DNA from 2 places in the Paenibacillus sp. HGF5 genome. Region 2 is predicted to be linked to the other one. Evidence: a T-box and tRNA genes for the amino acid it is inferred to sense, from the RefSeq annotation. Region 2 holds a T-box; the other holds one or more tRNA genes.
What was found. A T-box is a leader RNA that pairs with one kind of tRNA and senses whether it is charged. The one in region 2 lies ahead of HMPREF9412_RS22235 (valine--tRNA ligase), so its partner is inferred to be a tRNA-Val.
Positions count from the first base shown of each region.

Region 1: it encodes a tRNA-Val, which carries the amino acid that the T-box ahead of HMPREF9412_RS22235 (valine--tRNA ligase) is inferred to sense. The anticodon was not compared.

Region 1 covers NZ_AEXS01000017.1:39,393-55,211, forward strand. The annotation lists gene gndA (NADP-dependent phosphogluconate dehydrogenase) at 1-980, opposite strand, end outside; gene HMPREF9412_RS02045 (hypothetical protein) at 1,173-1,769, opposite strand; gene HMPREF9412_RS02050 (DUF1054 domain-containing protein) at 2,037-2,660, shown strand; gene HMPREF9412_RS02055 (aminotransferase class I/II-fold pyridoxal phosphate-dependent enzyme) at 3,035-4,510, shown strand; gene HMPREF9412_RS02060 (DUF1292 domain-containing protein) at 4,571-4,894, opposite strand; gene HMPREF9412_RS02065 (copper amine oxidase) at 4,989-5,543, opposite strand; gene HMPREF9412_RS02070 (MBL fold metallo-hydrolase) at 5,795-6,532, shown strand; gene HMPREF9412_RS02075 (DUF3892 domain-containing protein) at 6,599-6,832, shown strand; gene HMPREF9412_RS02080 (GNAT family N-acetyltransferase) at 6,941-7,384, opposite strand; gene HMPREF9412_RS02085 (hypothetical protein) at 7,739-8,002, opposite strand; tRNA gene HMPREF9412_RS02090 (tRNA-Val) at 8,138-8,210, shown strand; gene HMPREF9412_RS02095 (hypothetical protein) at 8,355-8,768, opposite strand; gene HMPREF9412_RS02100 (hypothetical protein) at 8,788-9,051, opposite strand; gene HMPREF9412_RS02105 (hypothetical protein) at 9,041-9,247, opposite strand; gene HMPREF9412_RS31900 (cyclic lactone autoinducer peptide) at 9,533-9,673, opposite strand; gene HMPREF9412_RS02110 (accessory gene regulator ArgB-like protein) at 9,657-10,199, opposite strand; gene HMPREF9412_RS02115 (hypothetical protein) at 10,141-10,818, opposite strand; gene HMPREF9412_RS02120 (hypothetical protein) at 11,600-13,231, opposite strand; gene HMPREF9412_RS02125 (ABC transporter ATP-binding protein) at 13,233-14,018, opposite strand; partial or broken gene HMPREF9412_RS02130 (GNAT family N-acetyltransferase) at 14,083-14,623, opposite strand; gene HMPREF9412_RS02135 (TetR family transcriptional regulator) at 14,646-15,272, opposite strand; gene HMPREF9412_RS02140 (L,D-transpeptidase) at 15,710-15,819, shown strand, end outside.
Region 2 covers NZ_AEXS01000142.1:19,247-35,065, reverse strand. The annotation lists gene hemL (glutamate-1-semialdehyde 2,1-aminomutase) at 1-1,251, shown strand, start outside; gene HMPREF9412_RS22250 (RluA family pseudouridine synthase) at 1,248-2,156, shown strand; gene HMPREF9412_RS22245 (LysM peptidoglycan-binding domain-containing protein) at 2,321-3,673, shown strand; gene HMPREF9412_RS22240 (hypothetical protein) at 3,698-3,892, shown strand; T-box leader at 3,922-4,220, shown strand; gene HMPREF9412_RS22235 (valine--tRNA ligase) at 4,332-7,001, shown strand; gene HMPREF9412_RS22230 (bifunctional folylpolyglutamate synthase/dihydrofolate synthase) at 7,010-8,413, shown strand; gene murC (UDP-N-acetylmuramate--L-alanine ligase) at 8,420-9,796, shown strand; gene HMPREF9412_RS22220 (SPOR domain-containing protein) at 10,006-11,391, shown strand; gene HMPREF9412_RS22215 (DUF4321 domain-containing protein) at 11,519-11,761, shown strand; gene HMPREF9412_RS22210 (Maf family protein) at 11,787-12,398, shown strand; gene radC (RadC family protein) at 12,483-13,172, shown strand; gene HMPREF9412_RS22200 (rod shape-determining protein) at 13,211-14,245, shown strand; gene mreC (rod shape-determining protein MreC) at 14,303-15,178, shown strand; gene mreD (rod shape-determining protein MreD) at 15,180-15,704, shown strand; gene HMPREF9412_RS22185 (septum site-determining protein MinC) at 15,790-15,819, shown strand, end outside.

The DNA.
Region 1 (15,819 bases), on a different contig from region 2:
AACAGCGCTTTGCGCACATTTTCGATGAACTCGGCTTTGTCGCCGTCAAATGCAGCCGTTTTTGGACCATTCAGGATTTTGCTTGCCGCAACGCGCTCTTCTTTCATCGCGGAGAGGAAACGGGAGAATACGGATTCGGTGATCATGGAAAGCGGCACGCCCAGATCCAGGGAGCTTTGGCTTGTCCATTTGCCTGTTCCTTTTTGACCCGCCGTATCCAGGATGACGTCAACCATTGGCTTGCCGGTTTCTTCGTCGTATTTGGAGAAAATGTCAGCCGTGATCTCGATCAGGTAGCTGTCGAGCTCGCCTTGGTTCCACTCCGTGAAGATTCCGTGAAGATCCTTCGCATCGAGGCCGAGTACGTCTTTCAGCAATTGATACGCTTCGCAAATGAGCTGCATATCGCCGTATTCGATACCGTTGTGAACCATTTTTACATAATGGCCGGCACCGTCCGGTCCGATATATGTACAGCAAGGCTCTTCGTTAACCTTCGCGGAAATGGCCGTCAGAATAGGCTCAACCAGCTTATAAGCACTTTCTTGTCCGCCAGGCATGATCGATGGGCCTTTCAATGCGCCTTCTTCGCCGCCGGAAACGCCTGCACCGATAAAGTTAAAGCCTTTTTCAGCCAACTCTTTGCTGCGGCGCTGCGTATCAGGGAAATAAGCGTTACCGCCATCGATGATGATATCGCCTTGGTCCAAATGCGGAATCAGCTGTTCAATCGTAGCGTCCGTAGCTTGTCCTGCCTGTACCATGATCAGGATTTTGCGAGGAGTTTCAAGGGAATCCACGAATTCTTCGATCGAGAACGTTCCTTTCACTTGCTTGCCTTCGGTTTCCTTCAGCATATCTTCCGTTTTTTGCGGAGAGCGGTTATATACGGAAACGGTGAAGCCTTTGCTTTCGATGTTCAGGGCCAGGTTTTTTCCCATTACAGCAAGGCCAATCACACCGATTTGTTGTTTTGACATCTGGTTCTCCATCCTTTGCTCCAATATATTTTTAAACAACCCATCCCTACGAGATGATTTGCAATAATCTTATATTAACGTTTTTCATTTGACAAGTGAACCCCTGTCACAAAATGAGAACACGCGCGAAAACACCCCTTCGGTTTCGGAGTGTTGTTCGTGCTTTACTCTTGTATCGTTCGATGAAGTGAATTACCACTCCAGCCTCATCAGCTCCAAGGAAAGCTCGCGGAGTCTTTGCTTGCAGGCCGCGATTTTGTCCTGATTCCCCTCTTGCAGGGCGGCATGGAGCTTCTCAAGCTCATCATCGGTTTCCAGCCTGGATAGAAGGAGCCGCTGTTCCCCCTCATCCGATTCGAACAACCGCACCATTTCCTGCTCCGTCATCGGCGTCCCCTTCTGAAACAGCACCCGCTGCCGGTAACCGGATATTTCCACCAGCCTTATAACCTCGCCAAACAAAATATTCTCGATCAATATCTGCCGGTCCTTGAAACGTTTGACGACAGCGTGGCCACGGGTATTCTCGATCAATTTCTCCATCCATTCCGCAAGCTTGGGATCGCGGATCATATAATCGCCTACCAGCTTAAAACCGCTTCCTGTCCGTTGAAACCGCAGCTTTACCAGCTTGCGTCCGGTTCGGATCGAAATGACAAACTGCGTATCATTCTCGCTCCAGTAAAGCGAATATCCTTCCTGGATCAATTCCTTGATTAGGTCCTGGATATGCCGGCGATCAAACCGGAGCTCCAGGTTGCAATACTCCACTTCCTCGCTCTTATTCACGGCACTCCCTCCTCCGGTTTACTACCGATCTGAAAAACGACGGTGAAGATTTCCCCCATGGCTGCTTTTGATGTTGTCTTATCTATATCTTATACTCCATCTTATGTAACGGTAACTTGGTTTATTGACTATTTTTAACCCGCATGAAAATACGGTGAAACTTTCCTGGGTCATGCCTGACGTCCACTCGCCTTATGGTATAATGGGTTATCCAAAAGCCGAGTTTAGTAAGTGTTCATCATAAACAACAGGGAGGCCATCACATTCATGACGGTTACCGGATTTAAAGATCAGGATTTCGACGTATTCTCCGTTCCAGGGCTCGAAGCCCGTATGGAGGTTCTCATTGAACGGGTAAGACCCAAGCTTGAGACGCTGGGGGCCGAGCTTGCCCCCTATGTGTCCGCGCTGGTCGGGGAAGAGATGTTCGTGCATGTGGCCAAGCATGCCAGACGAACCGTTAATCCCCCTATTGACACCTGGGTCGCATGGGCTGCCAGCAAACGGGGCTACAAAGCGCTGCCTCATTTTGAGGTGGGCATGTTCGGAACCCATCTGTTTGTTATCTTCGCGATTATTTACGAAAGCCCCAACAAAACCGTATTTGCCGGCAACCTGGAAGCCAAGCTGAAGAAAACAGCGAAGGCGCTGCCTAAACATTTCTATTGGTCCATGGATCATATGAATCCGGCCGGCACCCCTCACCAGGACATGAGCGAGGAGGATTTCGTTCGCCTCATTGAGAAGCTGAAACAGGTGAAAAAGGCTGAGGTCATGTGCGGACTGCGCATTCCGCGCGAGGAAGCCGTCAAGCTTGAAGGGGACGAGCTGGTGCAAAAAGTGCAGGAGACGTTTGAGACGCTGCTGCCGCTTTATAAAATGGCGTTTTAAACTGGCGTGAGATATTTACGAAAATGGGCTGCGGATGCAGCTCTTTTTTAAGATTATAGAATTTATAAATTTTCAGCGAAGCTGAACAATTCTATAATCGCAAGAAAAACTTCCTTTAACCGCGGTCTGTCTTCTGAGAAAGTACGTCGATAGACGTTTATCTTATGGATGATATTTTAATGAAGGAACGATGAAGAACATATCCCTCCGCCTTTATATGTCTAAAGTATGAAGCGCTGCCGGGCCGTGCAAAAAAAGCCGGTCATTCTTCTTGCATTCCCCCCCTATTTTGCTATACTCAATTTTGTTTATATAAAAACAGAAATCGACAAACCATAAGAAAATAAACATAAGGAAAGGTTGTGACAACGTCCATGGACCACAGTCGTACACCGCTCTTCACCGCGCTTAAAGAACACGCGGCCAAAAACCCCGTGCAATTTCACATTCCGGGACATAAGAAGGGCCTCGGCACCGATGCCGAATTCAGGGAATTTATAGGGGATAACGCCTTTTCTATAGATTTGATCAATATTGCGCCGCTGGATGATTTGCATCAGCCTACAGGCGTCATTGAAGAAGCCCAGAAGCTGGCCGCCGACGCATTCGGTGCCGACCACACTTACTTCAGTGTCCAAGGGACAAGCGGAGCGATCATGACCATGATCATGTCGGTATGCTCGCCCGGCGATAAAATCATCGTACCGCGCAACGTTCATAAATCCGTGCTTTCCGCCATCATCTTTACCGGTGCCAAGCCTGTGTTCGTATCGCCTGCCCAGGATTCCAATGTGGGGATCGATCACGGGATCACGATCAGCTCCGTACGGAAAGCGCTAAAGCGTCACCCTGACGTCAAGGCCGTACTGGTCATCAATCCGACATACTTCGGGGTGAGCGCCAACCTGAAGGAAATCGTCGATTTGGCCCACAGCTACAACGTTCCCGTGCTTGTGGACGAAGCACACGGGGTTCTGATCCATTTTCATGAAGAACTTCCGATGTCGGCGATGGAAGCCGGTGCCGATATGGCTGCCACCAGCGTTCATAAACTCGGCGGATCGATGACCCAAAGCTCCGTGCTGAACGTGAACACCAAGAACGGATACATCAATCCTTACCGCGTGCAGACCATCATCAGTATGCTGACCACAACGTCGACCTCCTACATCCTGCTGGCATCGCTGGATACTTCTCGCCGGAGCCTGGCGCTGCATGGACGGGAAATGGCTGCAAGGACGATTGAATTGGCGCAATATGCACGAAACGAAGTCAATAAAATCGAAGGCCTGTACTGCTTCGGGAAGGAAATACTGGGCGGAGAAGCAACGCACTCCTATGATCCGACCAAGCTGACGGTTCATGTACGCCATCTTGGCATCACGGGATATGAAACCGAGAACTGGCTGCGGGACCACTACAATATTGAAGTGGAGCTCAGCGATATGTACAACATTTTGTGCCTCATTACACCGGGGGACAACCGGGAGACGATCGATATTTTGCTGACGGCGCTCCGCGAGCTTTCGGACCAGTACATGCACGTGAATGAAATTAATGAGCTGGTCGTGAAAACGCCGGAAATTCCGCAGCTGTCGCTCATTCCCCGCGATGCGTTTTATGGGGATACGGAGGTCGTGCCGTTCAAGGAATCGGCCGGACGCATTATTGCCGAATTCATCTATGTCTACCCGCCGGGGATTCCGATCTTGCTTCCGGGCGAAGTTATTTCCCAGGAAAACATCGATTACATTACCGATCATGTCGATGTCGGCCTTCCTGTCAAAGGTCCTGAGGACCGCAGCATTCAGAACGTGAAAGTTATCGTGGAAACGGATCCTATATTCTAAGGCAGCAACTACAAAAAACCCGGTGCGAGTGGTTCGCACCGGGTTTTTCGTTAGGGAGTGTTACTCCTGGTTTGCAGCAGCGACCAGTTCGTTGTAAACCGCCTCTACTTCATTCCATTCGTCTTCGTCCTCAATATTGTAAAGAACCATTTCCTCGTTCTCTTCTTCCATACGTAGAATGACGCCGTCCGCTTCCGGATTCTCGCGTTCAAGCAAAAGCGCGTAAAGCTTCTCGCCGACATCAAATGTCTCCACGAGAACCATCTCTACTTCTTTTCCTTCTTCATCCGTCAATGTCAGCACAAACTCTTCATGTTCGTGGTCGTGGTCATGGTCATGACCGCAGCCGCAAGCATCTCCGTGTTCATGTTTGTGTTCGCTCATTGAAAAAACCTCACTTCGGTTAAATTATCATACTTTCGTATCGTATCACGGATAGCTTCTTCAGGTCAATTTTTGCCAAGCAGCTATGGACCCATCAATTTAGGGCGGTAATCACTTTCTCCGCAACCTTCACAAAACCGTCATCCGATTTGACTTTTACATAAAAGCCTACCGAGTATTTTCCGGCCGTTTTGAAATCGTACGTGAAATCATAGGTTCGGAACCAGAAGTTATCCTTGCGGTCCTTCACTTCCTGGGACTGGATGTCCTTGATATTGCCCGAAGGATCCTCAATCGCTACTTTCACGGCATGAATATTGTTGTTTAAGCTGTCTACCTGGCTAAATACATTGAATTTCAGCTTGCCTTTGTTTACGTTGCCGAATACAGTATCTCCTTTGAAGAGAAAAATATGCACATTCGGCTTGACGACCTGGACTTGTCCATTCGCCGAATTCCAGTCCACAGCCCCGTCAAATTCCCGGACCGGCACATAGGTTTTGCCATCAATCAAATACCCGCCATCCTTCAATTCGCGTCCGTTCAGCCAAACACGAACACGTTCATTGACGGAATCCGCAAACAAAAGGGTGCTGCCACCCATTAAAGAGAGCACTAGCATACATGCCATCACTTTTTTCCACTTCATTTCATACGTTCCCTCCATTGGCTCTTCTTGTTGTTATATGTGTATACTACATGTCAAAAAACAAGTTGCGGACAATTTTGCACTTTGTGGTAAAATTTTTTTCTCGTGGTTCAAGGCTTGATCTTATCACGATTTTTGCAGCATTACGGCTCCGTTTCAAGCATATACTCCGTGTAAAGACACAAGAAATTCGTTAAAATACACATAAGCATACTTGGACTATACATCATTTCATCAGGAGGTTTCATCCATTGACACTGACATTGCAAATGCTTGGCACCGGCAGTGCGTTTGCCAAGAACTACTATAACAATAACGCACTGATACATGACGGAAATTTCACGCTGCTCATCGACTGCGGAATCACTGCACCGTTGGCGCTGCATCAGATGAACAAAACGTTTAACGATGTGGACGCCGTGCTCATTACGCATATCCATGCCGACCATGTTGGCGGGTTGGAGGAGCTTGCGTTTATTATGAAGATGAAATACAATCGCAAACTTCCGCTCTATATTGCTGACGCGCTGGTGGAACCGATATGGGAACATACACTCAAGGGCGGATTATATCAGCACGGGCATATCTCTTCCCTTCAGGATGTATTTGACGTGCATCCTTTGAAACCGGGCGTGAAGGCCGCTATTTCATCCGGAATCTCGGTGGAGCTGATTCATACGCAGCATATTCCGGGCAAAGACAGCTATTCGCTTTATTTGAACGATCGGATTTTTTACAGCGCGGACATGGTATTCGACCCCATCCTGCTGAAGCAATTGGTAAATGAACGGGATTGCGAAGTGATTCTGCATGAATGCCAGCTGCAGGGTCCGGGCGAGGTGCATACGACACTCGATGAACTGCTCAGCCTGCCTCAAGAAATTCAGGAGCGTACCTATCTGATGCATTACAGCGATGAGGTCGAAGCTTTCATCGGCAAGACCGGAAACATGGAATTCGTGGAGCAGCAGCGGGTATACGAATTGTAGTTCAATATGCGTCAATGCATAGTTTACGAGGGTTCCCGGGAATAATAAGGCCGGGAGGCGATTCATATGGATCAAGAACAACAAGAAGTTGTAGGCGTACGTAAAAATGGTGATGGCGACATCATCGAACTTAAGCTGGATAACGGCAGCGTCGTGGATTACAAGACGGCCCAACAGATGGCCAAGAATAAGGAAATCAAGAACCTGAACGTATTCCGTGGACGTGATGGAGACGAACATCTTCGTTCCAATGCGGATGGCGATCCCAGCAACAACCTGGACAATTTGCCGACGTTCTAATTTATGCGCAAAAAGACCTCGAGGCGATGCTCGAGGTCTTTCCTTTTTTTTTGGGGGACGATGCGTTAATAACCGGCATCTTATTTGGATTTGGCTTGGTTTGCGGCCTTACAATTCCTTTTTCATGCGAACATGGGGAATGCCTGCATCATCAAACGGCTCGTCCGAAATCGTCTCATACCCCAGCTTGCGGTAAAAAGCCTCTGCCTGCACCTGTGCATCGAGCACGGAATATTGCAGCTTTAGTTCACGAGCCTGCGCTTCCAGCGCCATCATCAGCACACGGCCAATCCCTTTGGAACGGAACGGCTTCCGCACCGCGATCCGCTGCATTTTGGCGGAATCCTTATTGTAATAGGTAATACGCCCGGTTGCGGCGTACTGCCCCTCCGACTTGATCAAGACATGGTGTGCATCCGATTCCAGGCGGTCGTAAGCATCGATCTCCAAATCGATCGGCACCTTCTGTTCTAGGACAAACACATCCTTTCGGATATCCAGCGCCTGCTGCAACTGCTCTTCCGTTGATACATTGATGATTTCTGCTGCCATTTCAACACCTCTTTATGTAGAATCAATTCCTCGTGATATCGCAGGTCGAGATATTATACAAAATATTCGTTTTCCTGTATAGTAGTAGAAGCTAACGTCTTCATGAAAGGAGCATTGCCTTTATGAGCATGGGAGCCACGATATTTTGGGCTGTGGTCATTGCTGCCCTGATCATCTATCCCACCTTCTGGACGATCAAAAAAGGTTATTCCCGCAAATGGGATGAGGAATAGCATCGGCCGACTTACGACAAACCGCCAGCCTGCCAGCCGGCGGTTTGTTCTGCTCACTGTTCGTGCAGAGATCATCATAATGGTTGGCGCCGCTTTAAGCACAAAGCCGTCCTGGAGCTCTTTATGGATGGAGATCCCTTAACGTGTCCTCCGCATCCATCGGGGATACTGGCTCCAGCACCCCGCTTCCCTGCTTGGAATATACGTCCTGATCCACGGAACGCCCGTACACATCCAGCATCACGGGCGCTGCAGGGGCATGCAGCGGCTCCAATTGCACCGATGTTCTTTCCGGGACACTGCAGCCGCCGCCCACAATAGATACCGCCAATAACGAGAGCACCAGTCCCGCTCGCTTGAAACGATGGGATATTCCACCTGTCATGCCATTCACGCTCCTTCATTGGCAAATTCATGCTGTATTTAGTCTGAACCGGAACGTGATATTTTATAACGAGAAAACCATTGACAGCCGCCTTGTCTGCTGGTAATATATGAATTACCTTTTTAAATATTTCATGATCTGTTAGCTCAGCTGGGAGAGCACTATCTTGACAGGGTAGGGGTCAGTGGTTCGAGCCCACTACAGATCATCACAAGGAGCCCTTGCGTAGCAAGGGCTCCTTTCTTTTTATGCTTTTGACTACCTTTGCGAGTTTCACCTTTTGGGGACGAATTGGGGGAAACTAAAGAGGGCCAAGTACCCACAATTTTGCCCTTCCCTAAGACGCAAAAAATCAATCGAATATCGGTGCTTGATCCCATTCCAACTTAAATTGAGAACCAAACTTTCTGACAGAGTCTATATCAGCCGTAAGCGTGAAGTCTTGATCAGACCCAAAAAAGCCCAACTCATAAATACCTTCCGATTGGCTTCTTTTCCAGCTTAATTGATAAAGATGTTTTTCGAATGACATATATAATCCATCTAATTTGAATCCATTCAGTGTGTCCAACGGAAATTCCGTAGTTACTGTAATATAATTATGAATCGTTAGATTCGTCCAACCGAAATTCAAATCATAGATGAATCGGTTGGAATCATAAAATTTAAAGTTGATTTGGCATCCTTCGTACTTTCCAGGGATACGGGATATAAAATGAAATTCGGCTCGTGTCCCCTCATCCGTGCAATCTCTAAGCACAGGCATTTCTATACCTCCTGCCGACTCAATGTGTCGTCCAGTAATCCGCAGCTCTTTCCACTCTTTGAACGGGCTGTGCCTCTTCCTCCAGCACAATCAGGCTCTGCAATTCCCGCTTGTTCTTAAACATAATATAGCCTTGTTCCTCCAATGAAGCTATGCCCTCCATAATCTCGTTCGGTTTACGTCCCGTTAGATACTTAAGTAACCGCAAGGTCGGGACACGGCTGCGATGCGCCGGATAGTTGATCAAAATTCGGAGCAGTTTTCGTTCCAGATCAGGAAGCATGCGAACCTCTTCCTTTCTGGGGCCTCCAGGACAGGATATTGTTTTCATTGAATACCCGAGGCTTTCCCGTCTCCAGGCACGTTGCCCGAATCCGCTGATCCTTAATGCTGTGTATCTGTATTTTGCGCTGGGTAATGTTGCCCTTACGGTCTTCGTATATGATTTCTACGGTTTGCTCCAGGTATTTCTCAAACATGATGCACCCACCTCTGATAAGAACGTTTGTTTGTATTATATGCGAACACCCGTTCTTTTATCAATGTCAATTTTACCCTAATTGGCTTGGCATCCATTACTAAAAAACTCGCAATCATTGGGGCATCGATGGAACCGACCGTTATGGACTCAGCTGCAGCTTCCTTAGTCATAATAAAAACCGGCGCCAACAGGCACCGGCTACTACGACCCATATCTCATTCAACAACCATGAACCTACCACAAATTTGGAGTACCCCAGTCCCCGTAACAATTGGATCAAGATTTACTTCAAAAGTTCTTCCGGCGTCTCTCCGCTGTACACAAATACGGGACTTGCAGTATTAACGACAAATACGGCTACCAACGTCAGTGCAGATGCGATGAACGAAAAAAAACGATGACGAATCTTATGGATCCATAACATGAGCTTGTCCTCCTTTCCAGCGTAATAAACTTATAGCCTGGATTAAAAATATGACAGCCAATGTTGGGGACTGAAGGACAAAATTGAACAACACGATGAAGCAGCTAATCAAGCGGAGTTTAGAGTAATGCTTGCTCGGTATCCGGGATTGTCTCTCGATACGGCTGGGAGCAAACAGCATAACCAGCAACAGACTAAGTGCATTCATAACGAGCACAGCTGCATTCCCCATATCAACAAAAGTCACCAAGGTGAACAGTGCTGTCGTGAATGCAATACAGCCGGCCCCCGTCTTAAGGTGATACCCTCCCGAGAATTGCCTCAGTACGGCGAAGCCCGTCAAGGCTATGACCGCCTCTCTCACGTTACCCGAGAAGATCGAAATCAGCAGCGTGAATACGACAATGAACATCACGTTGAATAGAATGGCGAGCGCGTGTTTCAAAACAGGAACGGAGGACGGATGATCAGGAACCTGACGTTTGATCCTCTCCGCTATCCGCTCTGACAGTCCTTCTATGATCATAAGACTCCCGCTCCTCTGTATTGATGGCATAATACAAGAAGATTCCAAATGTGATTCCAAAGAAGAGAAGATGCAGCCACAGGCGGTTGAGGTAAAACAGAATGGCAATTAATATCAGCACTACGATAATTAAAGCGATTAACAGAATATGTTCAAATTTAATGCGCAGCTTCTCCAGGTCGTACTTAAACCCGATACCGAACCTGTACATCAACCAGGATATCAGCAGTCCCGTCGCTCCTGACAGAACTTGAAGAATGTAACCTTTGGCAGGATCGGTCTGAATGGCATCGATCGATCCGAACACCGTTGTCAAATAGGCGGTTTGAATCAACGCGTAGAACATGTAGCCTATAATGGTGCAAATCGCCGACCAAATGACAGGGATTTTAATGATGGCCGAGAACAAGAACACAAAAATCATTACCGTAATAAGCGGGGCAAGAAAATCGAGCGAGAGTTCATTCCGCATGATGTAACTCTGTAGATTGGCAAGGATCATAACCAGCAGGGCCTGCCATATGTACTCCGTTGTTTTAAATCTAAGCAATGTCATGATCAGTGAATAAATCGCCAGTGTTTCAAAAGTCGAAAACACCATAAACCAAATAGCTTCCATTCAAAGATTTCCTCCCTACACCGTAAAGAAATGGTTTAATGTGTACAACGCCACTTCCCGATTCATCCTGATTGCGCTGAATGATTATAACGTCCATAAGAAACGTATATCTTCAGCCCCTCAGTTTCTATCGAGTCGTCCCTGAATGATGCATGTTCTTGAGGTCAATTCCGATGGCGCCTGCCATTTCTTATATGCCTGGAAGCTCTGATGAAAAATGCAATAACATCGAACGGCGTCAATAGCTCCGGCTTGTATACAATTACCAAGCACAACGGCCCGGAGCTTATAACGCCAAAGACGAAGCAAACCACTGCAACGTTCAATCCGCAAAACAAAAAACGAGCATCAATGATCAAGAATCCACGACCTTATGAACATGACTAAGCCAGAATAAACTCGTGTCGCACGATGCGTAATATCCTGACATCATCATCTATGTCGATTATATAAGGCCATGTAGCCATAACAACAGGTAATTAAATACATATGTGGGGGAATCCATCATGGATCTATGAAGTGTAGAGTTAATAAAAGGAGATAACTAGCTATAACTCTATTATATACGAACCTACGTTCCTGTTCAACTATTTAGGAAAGACAGTATTTATTTATTTCTGACATAAACCTTACGCGATTAGAAATTAAGATAGGATTAACTAATCTGTATTCCAAGAAGAGGCATCCGCCGGATGCCCCTCCCTATTTTCCATTCTTGTCCCCAACCCTTCAAATGGATGAGCCTTGTTAGACGGAATGTTTTTGTGTATGAGTAAAGGAGTCACTTATACAGCCTGGTCCAAGCCAAACCATTGGCAGCAAGCAGCGCGACGATATAGGCCGATATACCGTAGGTAACCGTACTGCTAAAATAGTGCAAGCCGCATAGCCCGCCGACAACGATAATGAACAGCAGCACCCACCAGCCGTCTTTTTGCTGAGCCATATTAAAGGCTTGAGAGAACGGCGGATGGCGCAGCATTACCTTGGCCGACACAGGAATCAGCACCAAGCCGGTAAGAAGGATGATGAGAACGTCCGGGAGGATCCGAATACCGAATATGATCAGGAATACGATCGCATTCACAGTGAACAACGGCAGGAACATTTTTATGGCAAAAGCCTTTAAAGCTCCTTGATATAAGGGACTCATGCTTGGCATCGGAGCCGCCCCGAACAGCCAGAAGGCCTTGGGTTTGCCGGAGAATTTCAACATCATTACGACGGTTACAATCATGATGAGCATGACATGCAGCACATAGTACGACGATCCCCTGCCGATTTCCGCCAGGGAGGAATTACGGATCGTGGAGAAAAAGAACAGGTAGGGCAGCAGAACGGACAAGCCGAGCGTAGGATACACCTTCAGCTTGAATTCTCTCTCGTTCTTCAGCATGCTGGCAGATAAGCGGAAACATGCCTGTTCCGTGCGGGACCGGCATACGATTTTGGCCAAAAACCTGTCAAACCGACCGCGTTCCCGCCCTTTTCCCGCTTCGCTGTGCGCCAGCTTTTCCAGATACTGCTCGAAGGATGGAATATAACGAAGGTACACCACCATGAGCAGAATCGGAACGAGCACGGCCAGTAAGGAGAGGACAATCAGCCACCCGCTCCCCTCGCCGAACATCCATTCAAATGGAGCCGCAAACCATACGGGCGGAAGCAGAACCTGCCACCAGGCCGGCGTAAATACCAAATTGAAATCAATCAGATCAAACGAACGGATCACGAACTGATAGCCGATGGCCAGCGTGGCGGAAAGCCCAATCTGTACATAATTGATCAGATCCTTCAGTTTCTCTCCGTCCCAATATTTCAGCAGCACCAGATAAATCATGGAGGTGCCCACCAGTATGAGCATATTCATGAGAATAAGCTCAAGGATGCAGATCAGAAAGAACAGCACGCCATGCTTAAACAGCCCCACGGCAAGTGAAGCAGCCGATAGCGCTCCGGTCAGCAGCAGCAAATAAATGCCGGCATGAATCGATCTGGCCACGCCGACCGTGCGGCCGTCGATCGGTTTCGTCATCAGAATGCTGCGGTCGCGCACATCCAAAAGCACGGATGAGAAATCCGAAATCATGGAGGTCATGATCAGGAACATGAGGATGGCGGACAGGATGCTCATCGGCATCAGATATTCCGGATCGCTCCAGAACACAAACGGCGTCAGGACAAGCCCGATTAAGCCATACAGCCAGAGGGAACTGACAAACAGGTTTTTGTCCTGCTCTTCAGCCTTCCGGCTGTTTGAAGATAATATGACGGATGCCCGCCTCGAGTCCATCAGCAGCTTGACATGCAGGATCCGCCGCAGTGTTTCATAGTCGACGCCCATTCTCGAGATAACCCCTTGAAACCGATCCAGCAGCTTCAGCATTCGAAATGAAACTTCCGGGCCCGCCATATCAGCTCCCCTCCCGAACGATCGATACGAACCGCTCCGCGATGCTGGCATGGTCATTGAAGCCCGTCAGCTGATTGAACACCTCTTCCAGCGACCCTTCATGGGAATGCTGCTGCAGCTCTTTGAACGTTCCGTCCGCCACCACCCGGCTGTCTGCGAGCAGAACGATCCGGCTGCTGATTTTCTCGACGACGTCCATGATATGCGAGGAATAAAAAATCGTCTTGCCCTGTGCCGACAGCTGCGCCAGCACCTCCTTGACCACCATCACGCTGTTTGCATCCAGCCCGCTTAAGGGCTCATCAAGGAACAAGAGATCCGGATCATGCAGGAGACTCGAGATGAGCAGCACCTTTTGCCGCATTCCTTTTGAAAATGTGGCGATCCGAGCATGGTAAGCCTTTTCCAAGTCAAAGCAGTCCATCAAATGTTTGGCCTTATAATCCGCAGCATCGTATGTAAGTCCGTACAATTCGCCAATAAAAGTCAGATATTCCGCGGCCGTTAACTGATCGTATAATTCCGCCACCTCGGGCACATACCCGATTCTCCGTTTATAATCGATATTCCCGTCGGAAATATCCTGGCCGAATATGCGGACCGTTCCCGTATACCCTTCAACCAGCCCAAGCATAATTTTAACCGTCGTGCTCTTTCCCGCCCCGTTCGGACCGATATATCCTATCATCTCGCCGCGGTTGACCTTCAGATCGATCCCGTTCAATACATAACGGTTATCATATTTCATGCGCAGGTCTTCAATCGATAACACTTCATTTTCGGACATGATTGATTCTCCCATTCCCTCTTTTGTCGTCTCATACCTACCTTATTATGGAAGCGCGGGAAAATCAACCGTTGGCGGTATACTCGCTCCGCAAAAGCCCCATGTGCACAATGTCATGCCAGGCACCGTTCCGGTACAAGCTCTGTCTGGAGCTGCCTTCGTGGACGAAGCCGATTTTTTCATACAGCTTGATCGCTTTATGGTTAAAGGAGAACACCCGCAGGCTTACCCGGTGCAGATTCAGCTCCAAAAAGGAATAATCCAGCAGCAGCTCCATCGCTTCCGAGCCGTATCCCCCTGCCCCAATAATTTTTATCGCCGATGTCGATGATGCACTCCGCATTGCGATTCTTGAAATCGATGCCGACCAACGACATGATGCCGATCGGTTGACCTGATTCCTTCGCCTGGATCAGATAGCTCTTCGAGGACGGAGTGCCGAGGATCACATGCTGAACGAAGTCCTTGGTCTCCTCCATTTGGTAAGTATCCAAGCTGGGACTGGTTGATTGCATCACTTCCAGGTCATTTCGCCAGGTATGATACAGCTCCGCGTCATCCATGGTCATTTTTCGACAAGACAATCTAGCAGAATCAAACAGCATTGCTATGAGCCCCTTTCTGTCATCATGATTCAATGGTTATCGGATTTAGCATTTCGCCGAGAGAGTAGAGGAAAGACTCCAGCTGCTCCGGCACGCAAGTCACCCCAGCCCCAAGCTGGAAGGTATCCAGCATGAGTCCGTTGAGAAACGAGATCATGTACCGTGCGATGGCTTCCGGTTCCAGACGCGGCCGAAACTCCCCTTGCTCCTGCCCCTTCCGGATGACCCCGCACAGAGCCTCAACCGTAATCTGATAGCGCTCGGTAATATAGGGATCTCCTTGCTTCGCATGATCATAAGAGGAAGACAGGAAGTATTCCGCCCTGGCGAGTACAAGCGAGTGATGGATCAGCGAGATGTCCTCCTGCTGTTTCTTGATCCAGTCCAACATTTGCTTCCACATCGAATGTGGCGAATCCGGTTCAAAAAAACGGAGCGCCTCCTGATCGTCATAACGCAGAACCTCCAGAAAAACATGCTCCACATTGCCAAAATACGCGTACACGGCGCCGCGGGACATGCCGGCTTCCTCCATGATGTCCTGCATCACGGTGCGGGTATAGCCCTTCCTAATAAAGACGCGCCTGGCTGCTCTCAAGATTTCAAGCTTTTTTTGCTGCTTGTATTCGTCGCTGACCCTTGGACACATAATCCTCCCCACCCTCGACCTTAAACTGACACTGGTGTCGTTTTTCACACCATATTATAAACGACATTCATGTCGTTTTCAAATACCATCCAGTAATTTACGCTGATCCCTTACAGCAAAGCCCTTTAAAAGGACAAGTTGAGCGCAGCCATGACACTATCATTTTTTAGATGGAATGTCCCATAATGCCCCTGTCGCTTGATCTTTGAAAACAACTTGTTCTATTTTCCGGCAGCTGCACATTTCCGTCAACATTCGCGAATCCCCGCATATATATGGGGGAGAACGAAAAGAGGTGATCGGACATCATTAAGGGCATCGGCCGCATACTGGTCTTCGCCTTACTGCTCGTATTCTTTCTCCCCTCCGTTACCCAAGGCGCGGCAGCAGGACAGAAGCTGGACAGTAAGTACACCAAGTACGCACAGTTTATCGTCATTGACAAATCCACCAACAAGCTGACGTATTACGAAAAAGGCAAGGTCATAAAAACATTCCCCGTGGCCACCGGCAAAAAACCCTCCTATACGCCGGAAGGACTGTTCAA
Region 2 (15,819 bases):
GAAGAAGCGAAGTTATATATCCCGGGCGGCGTCAACAGTCCGGTACGTGCATTTAAATCTGTAGGACTCACGCCGATTTATATCGATCGCGGAGAAGGCAGCCGGGTATACGACATCGACGGCAACAGCTTTATCGATTATGTAGGTTCCTGGGGACCGCTGATTATGGGCCACGCACACCCTGAAGTCGTTGAAGCGCTTCAGGAGACCGCTGCCAAAGGGACCAGCTTCGGCGCGCCAACCCTGCTCGAAACGAAGATGGCGAAGCTCGTGTGCGAGCGCGTGCCGTCGATCGAGGTGGTGCGAATGGTGAATTCCGGCACGGAAGCCACCATGAGTGCCATCCGGCTGGCGCGTGGTTATACCGGACGCAGCAAAATCATCAAATTCGAGGGCTCCTACCACGGTCACGCGGACAGCCTTCTGATCAAGGCGGGATCCGGCATCGCGACACTGGGCCTGCCTGACAGCCCGGGCGTGCCTGAAAGCGTGGCGTCCAACACCATTGCGGTTCCTTACAACGATCTGGAATCGGTACAGCTTGCCTTCGAGCGTTTCGGCGAAGAGATCGCGGCCGTCATCGTTGAGCCGGTGGCAGGGAATATGGGCGTGGTTCCGCCGCAGCCAGGATTCCTGGAAGGCCTGCGCAAGGTCACTTCCGATTATGGGAGCATCCTTATTTTTGACGAGGTGATGACCGGATTCCGGGTAGACCTCAACTGCGCTCAGGGACGTTACGGCGTTACGCCTGACTTGACATGCCTGGGCAAGGTGATCGGCGGCGGGTTGCCGGTCGGCGCATATGGAGGCAAGCGTGAGCTGATGGATCAGATCGCTCCGGCAGGACCGATCTACCAGGCGGGAACGTTAAGCGGAAATCCGCTGGCCATGGCAGCCGGATACACCACCCTGAAGCTGTTGACGCCTGCCGTTTATGAACAGCTGGAGGAACGGGGAGCCCGCCTTCAGGCAGGATTCGAGCAGAGCGCCAAGGAATTCGGCATCCCGCTTACGATCAACCGGATCGGATCCATGGTCTGCCCATTCTTCACGAATACGCCGGTCGTGAATTTCGATACGGCCAAGACGAGTGACCTGGACCGCTTCCGCCGCTATTTTGCGGCGATGGTGCAGGAGGGAGTCAGCGTGCCTCCTTCCCAATTCGAGGGCATGTTCATCTCGGCGGCCCATACGGTGGAAGATATCGATGCTACCATCGAAGCCAATTACAACGCCTTCAAAAGCCTATGAGCTACGGGGGCAGCTGGAGTAAGCGCGGCGAATGGCTCGAGATGACGCCCGGCAAGGCGCTGTTGGGCCAGCCGGATCGGGACGAGGCCGCCGCCAAGTGGCTTCTGGAAACGGTCGGTATGCCCGAGAAGCTGTATCGCAAGCTTCGTCATGAGCAGGGGATACAATGGAGAGGGGACCGGCTTCGGCTGGTCCTTTTTCCTTATCGGGAATACGGCATCGAACCGAGGTGGCAGGAGCTTCAGGTGTTGTACGAGGACGATTTCTGCCTGGTCGTGAACAAACCGGCCGGCATGGCGGTCCATCCGGACAACGAAAGCCGGGAGACAACGCTGAATCATGTCGTGGCCGCCTATTACGAAGCAGAGGGGGTTCACGCGGCAGTCCGGCATATCCATCGGCTGGACAAAGATACGACGGGGCCCGTGCTGTATGCCAAGAACGAATATGCGCAGCTGAAGCTGGACGAGGCCATGCGCGAGAAGAAGATCGTTCGAATGTATGCGGCTATCGTTCAAGGGAGGGTATCGCAGGAGCTGAAGCGAATCGATCTGCCGATCGGCAAGGACCGCTATCACGCAAGCCGCCGGAGGGTTTCATTAACGGGGCAGGCCGCGATCACGCATATTCTCTCAGCCGAAGCTTATCCGAAAGCCAGTCTGCTGCACATTCGCCTTGAAACCGGCCGTACGCATCAGATCCGGGTCCATCTAAGCCATATGGGACATCCGCTTCTGGGGGATGTTTTGTACGGGGGACCAGGGACGTTTGCGCGCCAAGCGCTGCATGGCGAACGCCTGTTGTTCCATCATCCATTTACGGGCGAGAGCATTGACGTGCCGGCACCGTGGCCTCAGGATATGATGGAGTTACGAGAACGAATCATAGAGGGAGCGAACCGATAGGGGATGCTGCAGCGGCCCTGAACGCTTGGTAACTTTCCATGCGCAATTCGCAAAAAAGTCATGCTCTCCTGTTTTCGGCATATAGATAAATTGAGTGGCAAAACTTAGGCTCATGCCGTGATGACAGATCACGGATAGTATATGCCAAAAAGGAGGACATTCCCGTGTTTGACCAGTCCTACGGATTGCGGTTCGATATTTACGAGCGTATTAATTTGACGGAAGATTTGCCGGGAATCGAAGAATTGGAAGAGGCGGAGTTGATCCCGCACATTCAGGTGATCAGCCAGCAGGACCAGGCCACGCTTCGGGGCCATCTGCTTCTAGCAGGCCTGTATAAAGGGGATACCGAAGCAGGAGAGACGGAGCCGCTAGAACATTGGATTCCGGTCGAGATCACGGTACCGCTGAACCGGGTATCGTCATTGGATGACATCGCGGTCGAGATCGAGAATTTTGACGTGGATCTGTTATCCAAGCGCAGCTTGAACATAACGGGGGTTTTATCGCTCAAAGGAATCCAGGCGGCGGCTCCGGGAGCTCGTGACCAAGTATGGACCAATGAGGAATTCACAGTGGTACATGCTCCTGAAGCGAATGATATGTATGCAGGCGGAGAGCAGCAGCAGTTCGCAGCCAATCCGTATGAGCCGTATCAAGGCGTCGGAGCCAACGCTGACGCGAATACGCCTTCGCCTTCTTATTTCAGCGAGGCTCAGCCCAGAGTCCAAGAGTCCGAGGCGGATGCGCGCACGCAGCAGTATCTGGCATCTTGGGCGGAATACGAGAACCAAATTCAGGATACGCAGGATTCGGACCGAACGGTAAGCATCTCCAATACGCCTGAAGCCCAGGATACGGTCGAATACGCCTTACATAATGAGACGGAATCTCAGTCAGCTGAGCCGTCGACTCCGAATGTATGGCAGTTCGAACGGGCAGCGGCCCAGCCGGAGCCGCAGCAGGAAGAACCCGCAGCCGATTTCCCGGGCGTTACTGAGCGCAAAGGCGAAGAGACTCAAGCCCTGCCGGTATTGGATTCCCCGGAAACGGAGGAAGCCCAGCCTGTTTTTGAAGAGGAAGCCGAGCCCTTGGAGGAGATAGAGGAGGAGGTTTCCGTTCAAGCCGAAGAGGCTCCGTCCAAACCGGAGCTGAAGGTTGCCTTCAACGCGAAGAACAGCACCGCCAACACCGCTTCGGGCGTAGGCTTCTCTTCATTGCTTCAATCGAGCAGAACGGTTCAGGATCAGGATCAAGCTGCTCGAGACGAGGAAGAGGCCATTGAAGAATCCGTGGATTCCGTTTCGGCCGAGGATGTGGAATGGAAGAGTCTGTTCCTAGGCAACCGCCGCGAGGAAACGCCGTTCCGCAAGGTTCGGATGTGCATTGTTCAGCGTGAGGAGACTCTCGACGTTATTGCCGAGCGCTATCAGCTGACGCCGCGAGAGCTGTTGTTGTATAACCGCATGTCCGAGCAGAATGTGGAAGAAGGCCAGGTATTGTATATTCCCCAGTAATCGGGAAGTCGTCATGGGGCTAGAATGAAGCAGGCCGAGGCAGGCAGCCTTGGCCTGCTTTTTGTGCTGCGGGGAACCGGTTTGGAGGAGAGGAAGCAGAGCGAGCTTGGATTGTATGTTACAGCGAACAAGGATTTATTTGAATCGGCAGGTATGATGTCTAAATCGTTCGGAAACACTCGAAATATTGACTATATGGAACAACCACGTTATATTTGAATAGTATATGTACAGGTATTCCAAAAGCTAGAACAACGTTGAACGGGAAGAGTAGGAAGGTATGGCCTTCAGAGAGCGGAATTGCTACCAAGCGCTGTGAGATTCCGCAGGAACCAGCTTGCCGAAGTCGCCCCGGAGTTGCGGACTTGAGATAGAGTAGGATCGATTGCTACCCTGGTTAGAGTTCGCCGGCCGCAGCCGTTATCTGCGTAAAGTGTCGTGCTTGACCGAAAGCCTTTCATGTTCTTCGTGGGAGGACAACGGTGGATGGACCATGTAAGCACGAAACAAAGGTGGTACCGCGAGAGAACAGTCTTTCGTCCTTTGAGGACGAAGGGCTTTTTTTGTTTCACGCCAACTATGATATCCACGAACACGCCCGGAGGCTAAAACGTTTCGGGTTGGCAAAACTGATTAACAGTATCGGAGGTACGAAAATATGGATCAAAAACAAAACCAATCCCAGTTAGAAATGCCGACGACGTATGATCCGAAGGCAGCCGAACAAAAATGGTATCCGTACTGGAAGGAAGGCGGCTTTTTTGAAGCCGGCAAGCGACCGGACGCGGAGCCTTACACGATTGTTATTCCTCCTCCTAACGTTACGGGCATGCTCCATATCGGCCATGCGCTTGACTTTACGCTGCAGGACATCCTGATTCGCGTGAAGCGGATGCAGGGCTACGATGCGCTGTGGCTCCCCGGTTCCGACCATGCGGGCATCGCCACGCAGACCAAGGTAGAGCAGAAGCTTCGCGAAGAAGGCGTTACCCGTTACGATCTGGGACGCGAGAAATTCCTGGAGAAGGTGTGGGAATGGAAGGACCTGTACGCAAACACGATCCGTGATCAGTGGTCCAAGATCGGCCTGTCCCTCGATTACTCCAGAGAACGTTTCACGCTTGACGAGGGATTGTCCGAAGCCGTACGGGAAGTATTCGTTAAGCTTTACGATAAAGGGCTCATCTACCGCGGCAAACGCATCATCAACTGGGACCCGGCTGCCCGCACGGCTTTGTCCGATATTGAAGTGGAGTACAAAGAGGTCAACGGCCATTTGTATCACCTGCAATATCCGCTGAAGGACGGCAGCGGCTCCATTACCGTGGCAACCACCCGTCCGGAGACCATGCTCGGCGATACGGCGGTCGCCGTTCATCCGGAAGACGAGCGCTATAAAGACATGATCGGCAAGACATTGGTGCTGCCTATCGTGGGCCGCGAGATTCCGGTTATTGCCGATGAGTACGTGGAGAAGGACTTCGGCAGCGGTGCGGTTAAAATTACGCCGGCGCATGATCCGAACGACTTCGAGATGGGTCTGAGACATGACCTGCCGCAAATTACCGTAATGGACGAATCCGGAACGATGAATGAGTTTGCCGGCAAGTACCAGGGTCTTGACCGCGCAGAATGCCGCAAGCAAATCGTCAGCGACATGAAGGAATCGGGCGTATTGCTTCGCATCGAAGATCACGTCCATCAGGTCGGCCATAGCGAAAGATCCGGCGCGGTAGTCGAGCCTTATCTGTCAACGCAGTGGTTCGTTAAGATGCAGCCGCTTGCGGAAGCAGCCGTAGATGCGCAGAAATCCGGCAAGGGCGTGAACTTCGTGCCTGACCGGTTCGAGCGAACCTATCTGCACTGGATGGAGAATGTGCGCGATTGGTGCATTTCCCGTCAATTGTGGTGGGGTCACCGGATCCCGGCGTGGTATTCCGAATCCACGGGCGAAGTGGTTGTTGCCATGAATGAAGAGGAAGCCCGCGCGAAGCTGGGCAAGGATGATCTGAGACAGGACGAGGATGTGCTGGATACCTGGTTCAGCTCCGCGCTCTGGCCGTTCTCGACCATGGGCTGGCCGGACCTTGACAGTGAGGATTTCAAACGTTATTATCCGACCAGCGTTCTCGTAACGGGTTACGACATCATCCCGTTCTGGGTGTCGCGCATGATTTTCCAAGGACTTGAATTTACGGGGCAAATGCCGTTCAAGGACACGCTGATCCATGGCCTGGTTCGGGATAGCGAAGGCCGCAAGATGTCCAAGTCGCTGGGCAACGGCATCGACCCGCTCGAGGTGATTGAACAGTATGGCGCAGACGCTATGCGTTATATGATATCGACCGGCAGCACGCCGGGTCAGGATCTTCGATTCCGCTGGGAACGCGTGGAGCAAGCGCGTAACTTCGCTAATAAAATCTGGAATGCGTCGCGGTTTGCGCTCATGAACCTGGAGGGCTTCACGGTGGCGGATATCGACATTTCCGGAGAGCTGGGAACCGCGGACCGGTGGATTTTGCACCGTTTGAACGAAACTTCCCGCGACATTACGCGTCTAATTGATGCCTACGAATTTGGCGAAACCGGTCGACTGCTCTACAATTTCATCTGGGATGATCTGTGTGACTGGTATATCGAATTTGCCAAACTGTCCCTGTATGGCGAGGATCAAACAGCCAAGAAAAAGACGCAGTCGGTGCTTGCCTATGTGCTGGACCGCACGATGCGCTTGATCCACCCGTTCATGCCGTTCATCTCCGAAGAGATCTGGCAGCATTTGCCGCATGAAGGCGAGACCGTCATGCTGGCTTCTTGGCCGACCTATGATGAGGCGTTTGAGAATACGGAAGCTGTTACCGAAATGAACCTGCTGATGGATGTGATCCGTGCCGTACGTAACATCCGGGCGGAAGTGAACGTGCCGATGAGCAAAAAAGTAGAACTGCAATTGAAACCGGTAAGCGGGCAAATTGCCGGCATTATCGACCGCAATTCCGATTATATTCGCCGCTTCTGCAACACGTCGGAGTATGAGTCCTCCCTTGCGCTTGAGGCGCCGGATAAAGCGATGACCGCCGTGGTAACAGGCGTTGAAATGTATCTGCCGCTTGCCGGGCTGATCGATATCGCTCAGGAGATCACGCGTCTGGAGAAGGAAATCCAGCACTTGAACAGCGAAGTCGAGCGTGTGGAGAAGAAGCTGAACAATCCTGGTTTCGTATCGAAAGCACCCGAGAAGGTGATTGAGGAAGAACGGGCGAAACTCGCGGATTACTCGGACAAACGCAGCAAAGTGATTGCGCGCATCGAAGAATTGAGAGGCTAATGGGCAAGATGAATCTGGACCAGAAGGTGAGAACGATGGTTGATCAATCGGCAGCTGCAGCGGCAGCTCCGTTCCATACCTATGAGGAAGCGGTAGCTTGGATCAATGGGCTGATTCCGTTTGGGATCCGCCCTGGCATGGATAGAATTCAGCGATTGATGGAGCTGCTCGGCCATCCGGAGCGTCGATTAAAATTCATTCACGTGGCCGGAACGAACGGAAAAGGCTCCACATGCGCTTTTTTAACAAAGGTTCTGCTTCAAGGGGGATTCACGGTAGGAACCTACACGTCCCCCTATATTACGAAGTTTACCAATCGGTTTCAGTATAACGGCGAAGACATACCGGAAGAGACGCTGCTGGAACTCGCGAATCGCTTAGAGCCGCTTGTTGCCGAAGTTGCGGGCTCCGGGCTTGGATCGCCCACGATGTTTGAGGTGTCCACGGCTCTTGCGATCCTGTATTACGGCGAGGTGTCTTATCCGGACGTGGTGGTATGGGAGACCGGACTTGGCGGTCGTCTTGACGTTACCAATATCGTTCATCCCATCATTTCGGTGATCACGAACATCGGCATGGACCATACCGACGTTCTGGGCGATACCATTCAGGAGATCGCCATGGAGAAGGCCGGCATCATCAAGCCCGGAGTGCCGGTAGTGAGCACGGTCACTCAGCCTGAGGCTGTCGACATTCTGAAAGAAACGGCCGCCAAAAACCGTACTAGTCTGTACCTTGTAGACGAACAATTCTCTTATGAACGGCTGCGCGGGGACGAAGAAAGCCAGACTTTCCGTTTTAAGGGACCGTTCCGGGATATGGATCTGGATATTTCGATGCAGGGCGAGCATCAATGCGCCAATGCCGCGGTTGCCATGATGACGCTGGAGGTGCTTCGCCAGTACATGGCCTTTATCGTGGATGAAGAAGAATTGCGTGCCGGGTTTAAGGATACGTTCTGGGCGGGAAGACTGGAGCAAGTGCAGTCCTCCCCGCGGATTGTTCTCGATGGCGCGCACAACCCCGAAGGGGCTGAATCCTTGGCCAAAAGCTTGCCGCAGATCTATAAGTATCGGAAACTGAACTTAATGATGGGAATGCTGGCAAATAAGCATCATGAATCGTATTTGCAGCATATACTGCCAATAGTGGATACGCTTATCCTGACTGAACCGGATTTCCGGAAGAAACTGGACGCCAAGGCGCTTGGTGACATCGTAGAGCAGGTAAGGGAGAAATACGCCAAACATACACTGCAAATCATCATAGAACCAAATTGGAAAAACGCACTTGAAGAGTTGAAGTCACGGACGGAAGCGGAGGATCTTGGGGTGGTGTCGGGCACGTTGTACCTCATTGCCGACGTGCGTTCCAACCTCCTGGGCCTTTCCGATTCTGAAAAAGGTTGGTGATATCTGTTGAATACATCAGAACATGTTCATTTTATAGGAATTGGCGGCTACGGGATGAGCGCCATAGCGCGAGTAATGCTGGAGATGGGTTATAAAGTCACGGGTTCTGACGTGGCATCGCAAGAATTGACAGAAAAGCTGGCGGCCAAGGGCGCCAAAATATACATTGGACATACCGCCGAGCAAGTCCAAGGCGCGGACCTTGTGGTGTACTCCACGGCATTGTCCAAAGACAACGTGGAGCGGGTCGAGGCAGAGAAGCTGAACATTCCTGTCCTTCACCGTGCGCAGATGCTGGCGCGTCTTTTGAACGAACGCAAAGGCGTGGCCGTAGCGGGAGCGCATGGCAAGACAACCACTTCATCCATGATTGCGCTCGTGATGGAAGAATGCGGAGTCGATCCGACATTTATCATCGGCGGGGAAATTATGAACGTGGGCACGAATGCCAAAGCGGGTGAAGGCGAGCATGTGGTAGCCGAAGCCGACGAGAGCGATGGTTCATTCCTGCAATATCATCCATGGCTCGGCGTCGTTCTGAATATCGAAGCCGATCACCTGGAGAATTACGAAGGGGATTTCAATCGTCTCAAGGCAGCCTACGTGCAATTCCTCAGCCAGATCAAGGCTGACGGTACGGCCGTGGTGTGCGCCGACGATAACAACATTCAGGCGATTTTGCCAGACCTGAAATGCAATGTGACCACATACGGCATTCATGCGGATGCGGAGTATACGGCAACCAATCTGGTGCTGGGCGACCGTCACGTCAGCTTCACGATGCTTCATAACGGCATGGAGCTGGGCACCGTCGAGCTGTCCGTACCGGGTAAACATAATGTCTACAACGCCATGGCCACGGTCATATGCTGCTTGAAGAGCGGCATCTCGTTCGAGGCGATTGTAGAGGCCATCGTCAAGTTCAACGGGGCTAAGCGCCGCTTCCAGGTGCTTGGCGAAGCTGAAGGCATTCTGGTCATTGACGACTATGCGCATCATCCGACCGAGATCGAGGCGACGATCAGTGCCGCAAAAGCTACGGGCAAACGGATTATTGCCGTGTTCCAGCCGCAGCGGTATTCGAGAACCTTCTTCCTGCTGGATGCGTTTAGCCGCGCGTTCGGGGAAGCGGATGAGGTGATCATCACCGATATTTACTCCCCTGCCGGCGAGAAGCAGATCGAGGGCATCAGCTCGGGTAAGCTGGTGGAGCTGATCGTCCAGAACAGCAATGCCGGTGCCCGCTATTTGCCTACCAAGGAAGATGTCCTGAACGATCTCAAGGGTCGCGTAAAAGAAGGCGACCTGGTTCTCACGATGGGAGCGGGCGACATCTGGAAGGTCGGCGCGGCTTTAGCCGAGTTCGTTAAGGGCAAGAAATAAGGATTGCCTGCCTGCGCTCTTTGCTGCTTCGCTGCAGCAGGGGATTGCATTGGCTATGCCTCTGTGGAGGGGACAAAGCCAGCATCGATAACGATAAGAAGGGCTGATCAAGATCATTTCTTGGTCAGCCCTTTTGTTTTTCGCATACTCATAAGTTGCCAAGCTTGATCATATAGCTAGGTGTAGAAGGACAAGTGAGGTGTGTGGAAATGAATAAAGCACGGATGACGATACGTATCGATCACGAACCGCCGAAGGGTGGGAACAAGGACCATGCGCGCGAGGAACACGATGCGAACCAAAACGTTCCAGCGGGCCACAACCCCCGGGTTTATGACCATCATTCCGTCTTCGACGAATATGACACAGCGGCAGCCAATCGGTTTACCGATACGGATGCTTCGTACGAACCTCAGAGGAGCATTCAGCAGGATCATCTGCGCGTCGTTCCGCCGCTCCGGGCAGAGCGGGATATCCGGGACGTGGACGATCGTGACTGGAGAACATCGCGCAATCATCGGTCCAGGGGACGGTTAGCTGAGGAAAGAAGACGCCTGGACCATGATAACGGTCGGCCGTACGGCGATGCCCCTGAACATCCGGATACATACCACGACGTGCATGAGGAGCTCTACGACCTCCATGATGATGCGTTTTCCGGGAGAATGACCCCCGAAGCGAACGACCCCCATTGGAATCTCGGGCCCGAGTCGGATCTATATGAGACATCCGCCGGCGATTACGGTTATTATCGCTCACGCAAACCCACCTCCTTCTGGAAGATGGCGGTGTCCGTGACCGCTGCCGTCATCACGGGCCTGCTGTTCGGGTACATGGTGCTGTCCATGTTTAACGGCGGCGACGCAGGCGAGAACCCGGCAACGGGACAGCTCGAGAGCAGTGATGCAGGGAACTTAGCGCCGACCGATCCATCCGGGGGAGCCGAGGCATCACCGACGCCTGATATGACCGAATCGGCTGTTCATATTCCGGGGCAGAACTTTTATCTGCTTCAATACGGCGTGTTCAGCACGCCCGAGCGGGCAGTGCAGGCGATCGGGGAACTGCAGCAATCCGGTATTGCCGCCGGCGGCGATCTGGACGAGGAGAACCGCGTGTATGCGGGCATCTCGCCTGACCGCGAGCAGGCGAAGCTGCTCAGCAATCAGCTTAAGGCCGAAGGCGTTGAATTATACGTTAGAGAGATCGCGCTGCCGAGCATCGAGTCAGCGGCATTTGCTGGCGAGGAGCAGACGCTGACGGACTATTTTACGATAAGCGGGCAGCTGGTATCGGAGCTTAGCCAGCTATCGGCATCCTTGCTGGGCATGCAGGAGCCCGGCGCGGCGACGACGGAGCATATGAATACCATCACGAATCTGCATCAGCAGTGGATCCAATCGGTCAAGCAGCTGGCCGCAGGCTTGGGTCCGGAGACCGGGGCCGCGCTGCCGGCCATGGAGCAGTCGATGAACAGTTCGATCACGGCGCTCTCCGAATACAACAAAAATCAATCCAAGGGGCATTTGTGGGAGATCCAAACAGGCATGATGAACTATGTCATGGGCCAAAAGAAACTCCTGGATGGCCTATAAATTCAAATTTACGTCAAATCCGGCTTGGAACTGGAAATAGTTCCCCATGCCGGATTTCTGTTTGTATTGCTTATCGATTCACCGTATAATAATTAGGGTGTCAAAAAATGGCGAGGGAAGAGGATGCATGAAGAAAAATAAAGGAATGCTCATCTTGTTTTTGCTGCTGGGGTGGCTGACGGGAACATGGCTTGCCAAGGCGCTTCAACCTGTCAAGGCTCTGTCGTTTCTGACGTCTACTACACCGATCAAGTGGTCGCCTTCAGCTGATTTTGACATTATTCGTTATGACATTAACCTTGAACTTAACTTTTGCCTGCTCAGTCTGCTCGGCATAATTGCTGCCGTCTGGTTATACCGCAGGCTCTAAGACATGACAAAGGAGATTATCCCCCTTGAATGAGAAGAGAAACCGCCGCATCATATTGGCTTCCACCTCTCCTCGGCGTCAGGAATTGATTGCCTCCCTTCGTATCCCATTCGAGATTATGCCTAGTGAAGCTGACGAGGACACGCCGCAAGGGTGGTCGCCAGAGCGAATTGTGGAGTCACTGGCGCTGCGCAAAGCGGAAGCGGTTCTTCGAAAGCTGACGGATGATCCGGGAGATGGTATCATTGTGGGAAGCGACACGATTGTGGTCGTAGATGACCATGTCCTCGGGAAACCGGGGGATCACGCTGACGCTGCAAGGATGTTGTCCATGCTTCAAGGACGGGCACACTTCGTTTACACGGGAGTGGCTTGCATCGACCGGAGTTCCGGTCGCGCCAAGGTATCTCACCGCGTGACGACCGTAAAGATGAAATCGTTAAGTGATGATGCGATCGCGGCTTACGTAAAGAGCGGGGAACCTGCCGACAAAGCAGGCTCGTATGCGATTCAAGGCCTGGGTGCAACCATCGTGGAAGGAATCGAAGGCGACTACTTTAACGTTGTCGGCCTGCCGCTTTCTCTGCTCTCGGACATGCTGTCTGAAATGGGGATGGATGTACTCACCGATTCATAGATATAGAACACGGCATCCGAAGCCAACGGGATCTTGGAAGCTTCGGTGACCTGCTGATTTAAATCTTAGAAAAGAGGGGAATATATGGAGTCGCCAACGCTATTGCTGCGCGACATCCCCCATGATGAACGACCAAGAGAGCGCATGATGCAATATGGGGCGAGCGCTTTAAGCCATGCAGAATTGCTGGCGATACTGCTTCGGACCGGTACCCGCCAGGAATCTGCCGTACATATAGCCCAGCGGCTGCTGGGGGAAGCAGGCGGCATCCGGCAGCTCGTTGATCTTAGCATCGAGGAAATTACGCAAATCAAAGGAATTGGAACCGCCAAGGCTGTTCAGCTGAAGGCTGGCATTGAGCTTGGACGGCGCTTGGCCGCATCGAGACATGTAGAGCCGGTTATTATCCGCAGTCCGCATGACGCGGCAGAACTGCTCAGTGAACAGATGCGGTATTTACAGAAAGAGCATTTTGTCTGTGTTTTTTTAAATACGAAAAATCATGTCATTGCCCAGGAAACGCTATCGATGGGGAGCCTTAACGCCTCCATCGTTCATCCCCGCGAGGTGTTCAGAGCGGCCATCAAATGCAGCAGTGCATCCCTGGTGTGCGCGCATAACCATCCTAGCGGAGATCCGACGCCCAGCCCGGAGGACATTTCGCTGACTGCACGCTTAGTGGAGGCAGGACAGATTGTCGGGATCGACGTGCTGGACCATCTGATCATCGGGGACGGATCGTTTGTAAGTTTGAAGGAACGGGGCTTGATGTAATATAATAGTTCAGATTGACGAAGAAAGGGAGATACATCATGTTAGGTGGTTTTACGAAAGATTTGGGAATCGATTTGGGGACGGCAAATACGCTGGTTTATGTTCGTGGAAAAGGAATTGTCGTAAGAGAGCCTTCCGTGGTCGCTCTGCGTACAGATACAAAGAGCATTGAAGCCGTCGGGGAATCGGCTAAGAAAATGATTGGACGGACGCCAGGCAACATTCGTGCCATTCGTCCGATGAAAGACGGCGTCATCGCCGATTTTGATACAACGGCTACAATGATTAAATACTTTATTCGTCAAGCGCAGAAGCAGCGTTCCATCTTCCCGCGCCACCCGAACGTGATGGTATGCGTGCCTTCCGGCATTACGGCCGTCGAGCAGCGTGCGGTTGAAGATGCGACCAAGCAAGCGGGTGCACGCGAAGCCTACACGATCGAGGAGCCTTTTGCAGCGGCAATCGGTGCAGACTTGCCCGTGTGGGAGCCTACAGGCAGCATGGTCGTTGATATCGGCGGAGGTACGACCGAGGTTGCGGTCATTTCCCTTGGAGGGATTGTAACCAGCCGTTCCGTACGCGTTGCGGGCGATGAAATGGACGAGTCCATTATTTCTTATATCAAACGCCAATACAACTTGATGATCGGTGAGCGCACATCCGAGCTGCTCAAGATGGAAGTAGGCTCCGCGATGCCGCTGGAGACCGTGGAAACGATGGAAATCCGCGGCCGCGACTTGGTGACGGGTCTGCCGAAGACAATCACGATTACATCGGATGAGATCAGCGAAGCGTTGGCAGATACCATTAATGCCATCGTTGAAGCCGTTAAGGTTACCCTTGAGAAATGTCCTCCGGAGCTTGCTGCGGATATTATGGACCGGGGCATCGTGCTTACGGGAGGCGGCGCATTGCTTCGCAACCTGGACAAGCTGCTTGCCGAAGAGACCGGCATGCCGGTCATCGTTGCGGAGAATCCGCTGGATTGCGTGGCCATTGGCACAGGTAAAGCGCTCGAGAACATTCACTTGTTTAAATCCCGGAGCAGCTCTGCCGTCCGTTCCAAACGGTAGAAACCAAAATAAAAGTGTAAACCCCTAATGTTGGGAGAGAAAACAGTAAGTTAGAGGGTGTTGCAACTGTTTAAGCTGCTAGGCAATAAGCGTTTGTTCATTATGCTCATCGGGCTGGTAGCGTTTATCGCTATTATGGGGTTTACGCTCGGCCCGAGAGCTTCTTTATCTTGGCCTGAAAAATTCGTCAAAGATACGGTCGGTTTTGTGCAAAGTGTGTTTTATAAGCCCGCTGCCTATATAGCGGGTTTCTTTGAAGATGTACGGAACATGAAGGGAATCTATGAAGAGAATGAGGAGCTGCGAAGAGCGGTAGCCCAATATTCTCGAGAGAGTGCTTCCTACAATACGATGAAAGCCAATTACGAAGAACTTCAAGATATTCTTGGATTTACGAAGAACCAGAAGGAACGTTACAAATACAACTACCGTACGGCGCAGGTGCTTAGCGTCAACTCGGATCCGAATAATCGGACACTTGTTGTCGATCTGGGTGAGCGCGATGGGGTTCGCCCCAACATGTCGGTCACGACAGTAGACGGCATGGTCGGCATCATTAGCAGCGTGAGTAATTTCACCTCCACGGTGAAGCTGTTGACCACGATGGACGCCCAGGATCCGAATCCGCAGCCGATTTCGGTAACGGCCATTGGCAAAGAGGATAAGACGTTCGGCGTGGTAGAGAGCTATGATGAGAAGACCAACACGCTGCTCATGACGCGGATTTCGGAAGATGATCCAATCAAGAAAGGCGATAAAATCATTTCATCCGGTGCCGGAGGCGTTATTCCACAAGGTATGATCATCGGTAAGGTCCTCAGCGTTCAGACCAGCCAATACGGTCAAAGCAGAACGGCTACGATCGAACCGGCGGCCAAGTTTGACGACTGGAAGTATCTGATCATCGTCTTTACGCCTGAGGAGCCGGAATAGGATGGCACGTAAACAGATTCTGATCCTGCTGCTGTTCGTGTTATTCATTCTGCAGGGCACGGTGGTTTTCTGGTTAACGCCAAGCTCGCTGCAGCTTCAGATATATCCGAACTTCGTATTGGTTTGTCTATTCTTTGTATCGATTTATTATCATCGCCATACCGGGCTCGTGCTCGGACTCCTGTTTGGCATGCTTCACGATATCGTGTATTACGGTGAGATGATTGGCACTTATTCGTTTGCTATGGGCGTATCCGCATATTTGGCGGGGCTTGTTTTCAAGTCCCCGCGGGCGCCGCTGCCCATGATGATGACCATTGTCATTCTGGGAAGCTTGTTGTTTGACAGTACGCTTTTTGGCATATATAAGGTATTTCGACTCAATCCGACTTCTTATAATTGGTCACTGCTTCATCATATGCTTCCCAATCTCCTTGTTCATTTTGCCTTTGCTCTGGCAATTTACGTTCCCTTACGCAAGCAGATTGAGCTGGTAACGAAGAATCAGAGAAGGAAGGCAACCTGAACCCTCTCCAATATGACATTTTACTAGACTAGCAGGAACTTGTAGGTTTGAGCGCGAAATGTATAGGGATGGGAGGGACAGGCTTATGGCTGTAAAATCCAATCATGTGACGATT